2 regions of the Parendozoicomonas sp. 2304DJ65-17 genome follow, and region 2 is predicted to be linked to the other one. Evidence: predicted binding sites of a transcription regulator. Region 2 holds the regulator's gene; the other holds the start of a gene.
What was found. The regulator FNR, encoded in region 2, switches genes on or off when oxygen is low (the NO sensors DNR and NnrR bind a similar motif). The targets are predictions, from matches to a motif close to TTGATNTANATCAA.

Region 1 (4,289 bases), on a different contig from region 2:
GCTGGAGATGGGCTGCTGGAGTGATATTTGCCGATTTGGTGGTTCAGAAGAATTTCGAGCTGAAGCCATAAATGCAGATTACAGCGCTTTTCGCATTTTCTCCGAGGGGGATGAAGCTGGAGTCGTAAACTGGAGCCTGACTGGTGAGCATAATTGTAATAATGCCTTGGCAGCTATTCTTGCCGCCCGGCATGTTGGAGTGACTCCGCAAGTTGCCTGTGAAGCCCTCGGTCAGTTTCAGGGCGTTAAGCGACGTATGGAGCTGTTAGCCGAGTGCCAGGATGGTGTTCGGGTTTATGATGACTTTGCCCATCACCCAACGGCGATTACGACGACTCTTGAAGGGCTTCGGGCTCAGGTTGGTGAGAAAGGTATTATCAGGGCTATTATTGAACCCCGATCCAACACAATGAAAATGGGGATTCATAAAGGCCAGTTGGCAGCGGCTACAGCTTCCGCTACAGATGTTGTGTGGTTTGAACCACCCAATATGGATTGGTCTCTAGATGAAGAAATAGAAACCAGCTCGGTTCCTGCACAGTCCCAATCTGATATTGATGCTCTTGTTGCCCATCTTGTAGAAACTCGCAGGGATAATGAGCATATTGTGATTATGAGTAATGGCGGATTTGGCGGCATCCATAAGAAATTGATTGCTGCCTTGAAGGATCAAGATGAAAGCTGAGAACAGAGAAACAGTAACACTTGCCATGACCGGGGCTTCCGGGGCTCAGTACGCCTGGAGGCTGCTGGAATGCCTGATTGCCGCTGATAGAAATGTGTTTTTTATGATCAGCAAGGCCGCTCAGCTGGTTTCCGCAACGGAAACCGATATCTCCCTGCCTGCCCGACCGCAATTGATGGAAAGCTTTCTGACCGATCGTTACCGGGCTCAGGAAGGGCAGATTCGGGTTTTTGGCTCAGAGCAGTGGATGTCTCCCGTAGCTTCTGGCAGTGGTGCACCCAGCCGAATGGTGGTCTGCCCGGCGAGTATGGGGGTTGTTTCTTCCATTGCTACGGGAGCCAGTAATAATCTCATCGAGCGTGCTGCCGATGTAGCTTTAAAGGAACGGCGACAATTGATTCTGGTTCCCAGAGAGTCGCCATTCTCAGAGATACATCTGGAAAATATGCTCAAGCTGACTCGCATGGGAGCAGTCATCCTGCCAGCCAGCCCCGGCTTCTACCAGCAGCCGGAAAGTGTCAGTGATATGGTGGACTTTGTTGTTGCCCGTATCCTGAATCAGCTGGGCATAGAACAGACGCTAATGCCGCGTTGGGGAGAGTAACTTTACCTGGAGCGGTACCTGCGTAAGGAACGCTCCCTATGGCCGGTAAGAAAAAGGATCAAGCCCGAAAAGCCAAACACGGCATTCTTGTTTCTCTGGAAGAGCGCCCCGGAGGAATGCTGGGAATGGTTATGGATACTGTCGAGAAACGTGAAGGCAGCGATCCAGACGAATGGGTTTTTCAGAAAAACTTTGTCAGTCTTGATCATCCAGCGGAATTAATGGAAAACCTCCAGTTAACTCGCAAGGAATTAGCCGAGATTGGCGAGACGATGATGATCTGGCTGTTGTCCCGTGAAGGGCGCTTGAACTAGCCGGACGACTATCAATGTCCGGCTGGCTGCTGCAGTGTTATCGTTATGAAATCAGGGATGAGTGAGCTGGTAATAAAGCTGATCTTTTAACTTCAGGCGGTGCTTCTTCAGATTTTCCAGATGCTCATCCGAGCAACCAGCTTCAGTTTCGTAATGGATGATTTCCTGATCTATTGCTTCGTAGCGAGCGTAGGCGGAGTGAAATTCAGGGTTGGTTTGATCGAGAGAATTCAGGCGGGTGCTAAGATTAGGGAACTCATCAGCGAGATCGTGCTTTTCTGGTATCATTGTCTGCCCCTCCCCAGTGACAGTGTTTTACAAGAACCACCCTCAGATTGGCACACCTGGACATCGTTAATCTTGATCTGGATCAATGATGTGCAGGGGCATTGTTCATGGGGCAATCAGGTCAGAGGGATAATAGCAGTTCGCAGGGGAGTGCCCCCTGCTGCTCGGGTAATATGCCCTGATCCATTCAAATCTTCCGCAAGTAAAACCTTGCCAGCTTCAAAGACTGTCTTACTGCCGTCATGCAGTTCAATTTCCATAGACCCAGACAGAACGATAACCAGTTGCCTGCGAGGAGCGTTATGCCAGTCCTGAGTAAAATCGCTGTCTGTTTCACAAAATACGATTTCGGTAGATGGAAACATGGCAGAAAGGTGCCCTTGCTCGTCTTCCGGAGCCATGGGCAGCGGCACGGGTTCTAAAACCGAATTGCCCTCAGCATTTGTGTGTAAGCGGGTTATTTCCATTGTTGGCTTCTGGTCTGTGCATACGAATTAAAGTAGATGAGAGTTGGAAATATGGCTATTAGAGATGCTTGGGTGCTGGCGGCTCATTGCTGGAACGCAACCAGGTTGCCACTGCATCCAGTAACACAGCCATTGAGTATCCGGGAGACAGTCCTGCAGTGCTGGTTTCAATAGTAAATGACTTCGGCATTTCCCTTCGAAACACAGCGTCCTGATAGTGAGCAGAGGGTTGGCTGGAGATAACCAGCATGGGACCCGGTTGGGGAGAATATTCGAGCCAGTCCTTAACTGTTGTTGCGGTATGGCAACGCCCCCAGTGCCCACCCTGCCATTGTCGTGGGGAGTCGATAACCTTTACTGGTACTTTTTCCATCCCTGCCGGATAGGGGTAATAGTAAAGAATAAGTCGCACGGCTTCGGTTTCGTGCAGGGGAGCATTCTCTTTATGGAACGATTCGGGAAGTGATGATTTTGGAGGCAGGAGCCCTGCCATTACTTCAGGGAAACGATCAATCTCCGGAGTTAATGGCCTCTGCCCGGCCAACACCACGAGTTGAGAAAAACGTATACCCGAATCCCACTGTTCTGCCAGCCAGTCAAGACGCGCCTTCATGGATGGTGCTGTTGAGCCTGGCAGGATGGCGTAATCATAGGTTTTTCTTTTAGGAAACCAGGGGGAGATCAGGTCGAGTTCATCCAGAACTGCGAGAACCTGATTTTTCTTGGTTTCGGAAAGGCCGACCTCTTTCATCTGCCAACGCTCTACGTCGGGCTTCCTGCCCCAGTGTTGTATAAAGCTGTGGCGATACTCATCCCAGTCCTGGGTTGGAGGCATGGCTAGTAGGGAAGCCAGTTTCAGCAACGGCTCGGGTATCTCACTGGCAAATGTTTCTTCCTGAAACATAATGAACATCCCTGTCAATATTAAGGCTTTGAGCGTTAGCCTCATGCTGTTGTGGACTTTAAATGGAGAGCCAGCCATACAGTTTCACAGGCTTCTTCCGTCCATTCCACCCGGTGTTTGGTATGGGCGGGTATCAGAATGTGGGTGCCGGGAGTCATATCTATATCTTCGCTGTTTCCTTCCAAAGCCAGCGTTGCATGCCCAGAGAGAAGTACAACCCATTCATCTTCCGGTTGCTCATACCATTGGCCTTCAGGCGTTCTGTGTCCGTGGGAAACAATACGCTCAAGCTTAAACTCAGGGCGTTCAACGAGAAGTTCTAGAAATTCTTTATCCGGATTAAATGGAGTCTCAGTAAAGAGGTTGGCTGGTTTCATTATCTGCTCCTGCACGTAAGCCGAAACAGAATATAGCAGTCTTAAAGACGAATACCGTGGGCCGCGTCTCTGGATGAATTTCCAACAATCTGGGTGAAGGAACTGTCCAGCTCAGGAAGAGGCCAGTCTGCTGGGTAGTGACGGGAAAGCTCTTCCATCAGTGCGCTGTATTCCTGGGCGGGTTTGCTCAACAGGTAAAGAAGGAAGGTATACATCCTGTCAGACATAGCTTTTTGCAGGTTCTTCAGGTCTTCCTGGCTCATAGCGCCGGTTGTATTCATTTTCTCGACAGGCGTATTGCGCAGGCAGTTCGCAGTAATAATCAGCGCAAGTTTTTTGACAGTGTTCTCGTCCATGGTACACCTGATGAGCTGTGACTTTGTTCTAAACCTAGTCGCTATAAAAGGGGCGGCAAGAAGCGGGGATATATGAGTGGAAATCTTGTCGGAAAGGTTTATTTCGAAGGGTTTTTGCCAGAAAAAACAACCGGCCCTGACGGCCGGTTGTATCTATGGAATGTGTGAGAACAGGTGATTATGAACCTTGCCCTGCACGAAGCTGTTCGCGAAGGTTGTTGGTGTACATCCACGCAACGTTGGTAGCAGCAGATGTCCCACCGCCTAAGGAACCGCCAGCAATAGAGAAGGCAG
Region 2 (4,289 bases):
CGTCAATGAACTTCATCTTATCCAGAAAGCTCTTGAGCGTATTGACGAGGAAGAGTACACCCTCTGTGTTGACTGTGGTGGGGAAATTCCTTTGGCACGCCTTAAAGTCATGCCTTACACCAACCTGTGTGTGAAATGTGCGGAAGCACGTGGGCAATAACCGCTGAAGCAGCTTGTCATATACCAGAATCTGACTTTCTTAGCTCTGGCTCGTTTCCTTGCCTCGGATCAGGGTGTTGTAGTGGTCGACAAAGTCATCGACAGTACCCTGTGGTTTACTGTGAAAGTTGTTGTGCCAGCAGCGCCCCAACCGTTTGGGGTTATCTTTGAAGTTGGCAGGCAGCGGTTTACCACGGCGAAGATAGATCATTAGTGCAACCGCGGTCGCGTAAGAAAGGTTTGTGGCTAATTCGGCGTGAGGATGCTGAAGAAACTCATGCTGGCTGGCCAGACCTCTCACCTTGCTTGCCAGTTCCGGCTGAGTAGAAAGAAAGTTATCCCAAACATTTCGGTGCATGCGGGGTGTGATCTGGTAGATACCCAGTGCTCGCTGGTTATCCATTTTGAGATGTTCCCCAAGCCCTGACTCCTGGGCTGCCGTCCCCAAAAGTAAATCCTCAGCAGCGGGGCTCCACAGGCCTAAATGTTTTAACGTGGGGCGAATAACCAGTGTGCGCAGTTCCTTGGCACAGATACCCATATCTTTTATCTCTTCCGATGAGAACCGTTGTTGTACCTAAAGGTATAACAGAACTTTCAGAAAGAGACATCGGCAAAATTGAAAGGAAAGTAAACCAGCCCGGTTATTCCAGACTGGTTCGGAGGGGATCAGTAGCTGGTGAGTGCGAAGGAAGCAATGCCTTCTTCTTTCAGCTTGGATGAGCCACCAAGAGCTGGCAGGTCGATAATGGCTGCTGCTTCTACGACTTCTGCTTCCAGGCGATTAACCAGTTTGGTCGCTGCCAGAAGGGTGCCGCCAGTAGCAATAAGATCATCAATCAGAACGATCTTGTCGCCAGCGGAAAGAGAGTCGGTATGAACCTCAAGGGCTGCTTTACCATATTCCAGTGTATATTCCTCGCATATTGTTTCTGCGGGGAGTTTGCCGGGCTTTCTGAAGATAACCAGAGGTAGGTGCAGGGTTGCAGCCAGTGGTGCTCCCAACAAGAATCCCCGGGCATCCAAGGCGCCAATATGGGTGATGCCCTTGTTCCGGTAACGTTCGGCAAACGTTTCGTGAACCATGCCCATGCCTTCGGGAGACTTGAGCAGGGTGGTAATGTCACGGAACATAACACCGGGTTCCGGCCAGTCAGGCACGGCCCGGATCAGGCCGCGCAGACGATCTTCGCTAAATGCAGATTGGTTCATATCACTAACTTACTGAATGTTTACAACCTCAGGACTGTCAGTCAGTTTACCACCTGCGAGGCTACACAGCTCCATTGCGTTGGTAATCTCAATCTCTTTACCGTTGGCATGGATGAGTTCCGCCTTCTGGAAGCGAGTGAAAACACGACTTACAGTTTCTACCGCCAGACCAAGATAGTTGCCCATTTCGTTACGGGACATGGACAGGCGGAAAGACTGTGAGGAGAAACCCCGGCGCCGGAAACGACTGGCCAGGTTGATGAGGAATGTCGCAATACGCTCGTCAGCATTTTTCTTCGACAACAGCAGTTTCATCTGCTGGTCTTCACGAATCTTCTTGCTCATGATCCGCATAAGCTGGCGGCGCAGAGCAGGATGACTGTCGGAGAGCTTTTCGAGCTTATCAAAGGGAATTTCGCAAACCATGGTGGTTTCAATAGCCTGGGCAGACACCGGATAGGTATCTGTATCCAGCCCACTGAGGCCGACCAGTTCACTGGGCAGGTAGAACCCAGTTATCTGCTCTTCACCTTCATTGGTGGATGTGTATGTTTTCAGCGCACCGGAGCGCACTGCGAAAACACTGTGAAATGCATCACCTTCCAGGAACAGATGTTCGCCTTTTTTCAATGGTCTGCCGCGCTTGATGATCTCATCGAGATCATCAATATCTTCTATTTTAAGCGCCAGTGGCAGACACAAAGGACTCAGGCTACAGTCCCTGCAGGCTACTTGGCTGGCATGCCGTACGTTCAGTTTTGGCGCCATATTGAGCCCCTAAGAACCAGATTGGCTGATGTAGAGAGTGAGCCTATTGTATGGGAATACGGGGCTAACTTTAACCCTGTGGCAGATACCTATAATGGTTTTTTTTCTGTTGTTTTTGTTCAAATGATGGTCTCTTGTCATCTTTTTGGTGTCTTTTAGGGTTGCCATTACAAAAAAAATTAAAACCCATCGGAAAAAAAATCGGTCACACATTGCTGTTTATCAATAGAGAACCCGTTTTTCTGCCGAGTTGCCATTCCGTTGCTCCTGATCAATCCCGTTAGTGAATCTGACAGAACCGCCTCCATTCACGAACCTCCTCGTTAGTCTCCGGTCAATAGTGACAAGCATGAACTCACCGGCTTGCCGGGCTTTTTGGGCATGCATGGGAGGCTGGAAGGCCTCATAACGTCTGATCCGGTATGTGCCCGGCGGGCCATTTGTGCTCAAACACAATTATGGGATCAGGTAACACTAGAAAACTATGGAGGTTTTTATGCCAAGTCCATTAATCATTGGCGGTGTTGTTGCAGCAGGAGTAGGTGCACTAACAACTCTGGGTTATTACACTAGGCCCCCTGCGCAGAACTCTGGTCGAACTGTAGAAGTTAGCAACCCTCAGCAGGATGCTGAGATGGGTGGCGGTGATGACACTGCTTCAACTGCTGTTGGTCAGCGTAAAGTCGCAAACGCATTCTATTCTGCTGGTCGTGGAGCTAAAGAAGTATGCTCTATGTTCCTATATGGAATAAGATCCTTTAGTTACCATTACCTGCCATGGATCATTTCCGGGGCTGTCTTCGGTGGAACTGGAGAAGCAGTTTCCAAGAGCGCTTACAATTTTGCAAAAAGCGCTGGTTGCTCTGAGGCGACGACCAAGGCATTGAGTGCTGGTGGTAGCTACAAGGCTGCGGTTAAGGGTGGCTGGTCGGTTGGTCTAGTCCCCATGGGTGTTGATTTCTTGCGTTGGGGTGTAAGAACCGCTACACGTGGTCGCCTGTGTAACTCTGAAACCAATGATCATGAACAGCGGATTACTGAAAACAAGCTTCTGATTGAAGCGGCTAACCGTAAGCTTGAAGATCATGACGAGTACGATGCGCGTATCACCGAGCTGGAAGATGCTTCTAAGCCCCTTCCCCGCAGGACTTAAACAATAAGATAGAATTGTTTAATGCCGTAAATTAAACCCGTTTCGGCGGGTTTAATTCCTCTCCCCTCTGTCAGCTCATCTTGCAGTGTTGTTAGGCATACTAACCATCACGGAACCTCCTACTGTTTTCTCCGGTCGAAAAGGGTAATTCGAGGCTTTCTGCTGGCTATTTCAAGGTCAGAGGTGGCTTATTTAATGGTTCAGGTTTAACAAGGAGTGTTGGACATGAAGGGAGTAAATAGACAGGGAGGAACCCCTCCGCAACAGTCAAACAAAGCGTCCTTTGAGGATGATGCCGATCTTCAGCAAATGCAGGATGTCCGTGATCAGTCGGATCAACTGCTGATCGGCCCGTACCAGCAGGCCAGAGTGATTCCGACCAAGAGGCAGAGCCAGATGTCCATAGTCACATCTCTGGGTAAGGCCTGTTTATCTCTTGTTGGGTATGCCGCTGTTGGTGCGATTTTCGCATTTACTGCTCCCTGTCTCTATACACTGCCATTGATTAAGAACTGGCTGCCTCTGGGTACATTGAGTAACTCTGCAGGCCGGTTCCGGGATTTGGGTGGTTTGCCTTTCTATAAGAAGCTAACCGGATGTGTACTGGTGAACTGTTTTCTGCTGGTTCAGGGAGCAAAGTGGGTTAATAGCAAAACATCCACCAGGGTGTTTGGCCCCAGTGAGCTGGATCTCAGTATTTCCTGGAAGGAAAAGATGGTTGCCCAGCTGGAAGAACAACTGAAACAGATTGAAGCGTTGGAGCAGAGAGCGTTGGTTGGCGCGCGCATTACTGGCGATATGACGAACAAAATGATTGATAACTGCAGTCGGAATAGATCACAGAGTAGGGTGACGACTGAAAGAGTACTGGCTAATTAACGTTTTAAATTGATCTTATCAAGGAGGATAGATTATGGCGGCAGCAAATATGAGGAGTTATCGAGGAGCTAGAAATACAGACAGTTCCGGCTCTCAAGATGATGTGCAGGTGCATCAT

Region 1: the regulator FNR is predicted to act here: its motif matches at 1,964-1,977, upstream of ACY2RR_RS03240 (HP1242/YdcH family protein).

The regions. Positions count from the first base shown of each region.
Region 1 covers NZ_JBYVJV010000001.1:700,866-705,154, reverse strand. The annotation lists gene mpl (UDP-N-acetylmuramate:L-alanyl-gamma-D-glutamyl-meso-diaminopimelate ligase) at 1-685, shown strand, start outside; gene ACY2RR_RS03250 (flavin prenyltransferase UbiX) at 675-1,289, shown strand; gene ACY2RR_RS03245 (hypothetical protein) at 1,328-1,603, shown strand; gene ACY2RR_RS03240 (HP1242/YdcH family protein) at 1,655-1,891, opposite strand; gene ACY2RR_RS03235 (cupin domain-containing protein) at 2,008-2,358, opposite strand; gene ACY2RR_RS03230 (hypothetical protein) at 2,417-3,262, opposite strand; gene ACY2RR_RS03225 (cupin domain-containing protein) at 3,304-3,639, opposite strand; gene ACY2RR_RS03220 (hypothetical protein) at 3,681-3,995, opposite strand; gene ACY2RR_RS03215 (hypothetical protein) at 4,174-4,289, opposite strand, start outside.
Region 2 covers NZ_JBYVJV010000018.1:33,719-38,007, forward strand. The annotation lists gene ACY2RR_RS24220 (TraR/DksA family transcriptional regulator) at 1-160, shown strand, start outside; gene ACY2RR_RS24225 (hypothetical protein) at 200-700, opposite strand; gene ACY2RR_RS24230 (adenine phosphoribosyltransferase) at 829-1,371, opposite strand; gene fnr (fumarate/nitrate reduction transcriptional regulator Fnr) at 1,381-2,139, opposite strand; gene ACY2RR_RS24240 (hypothetical protein) at 2,636-3,292, shown strand; gene ACY2RR_RS24245 (hypothetical protein) at 3,518-4,171, shown strand; gene ACY2RR_RS24250 (hypothetical protein) at 4,206-4,289, shown strand, end outside.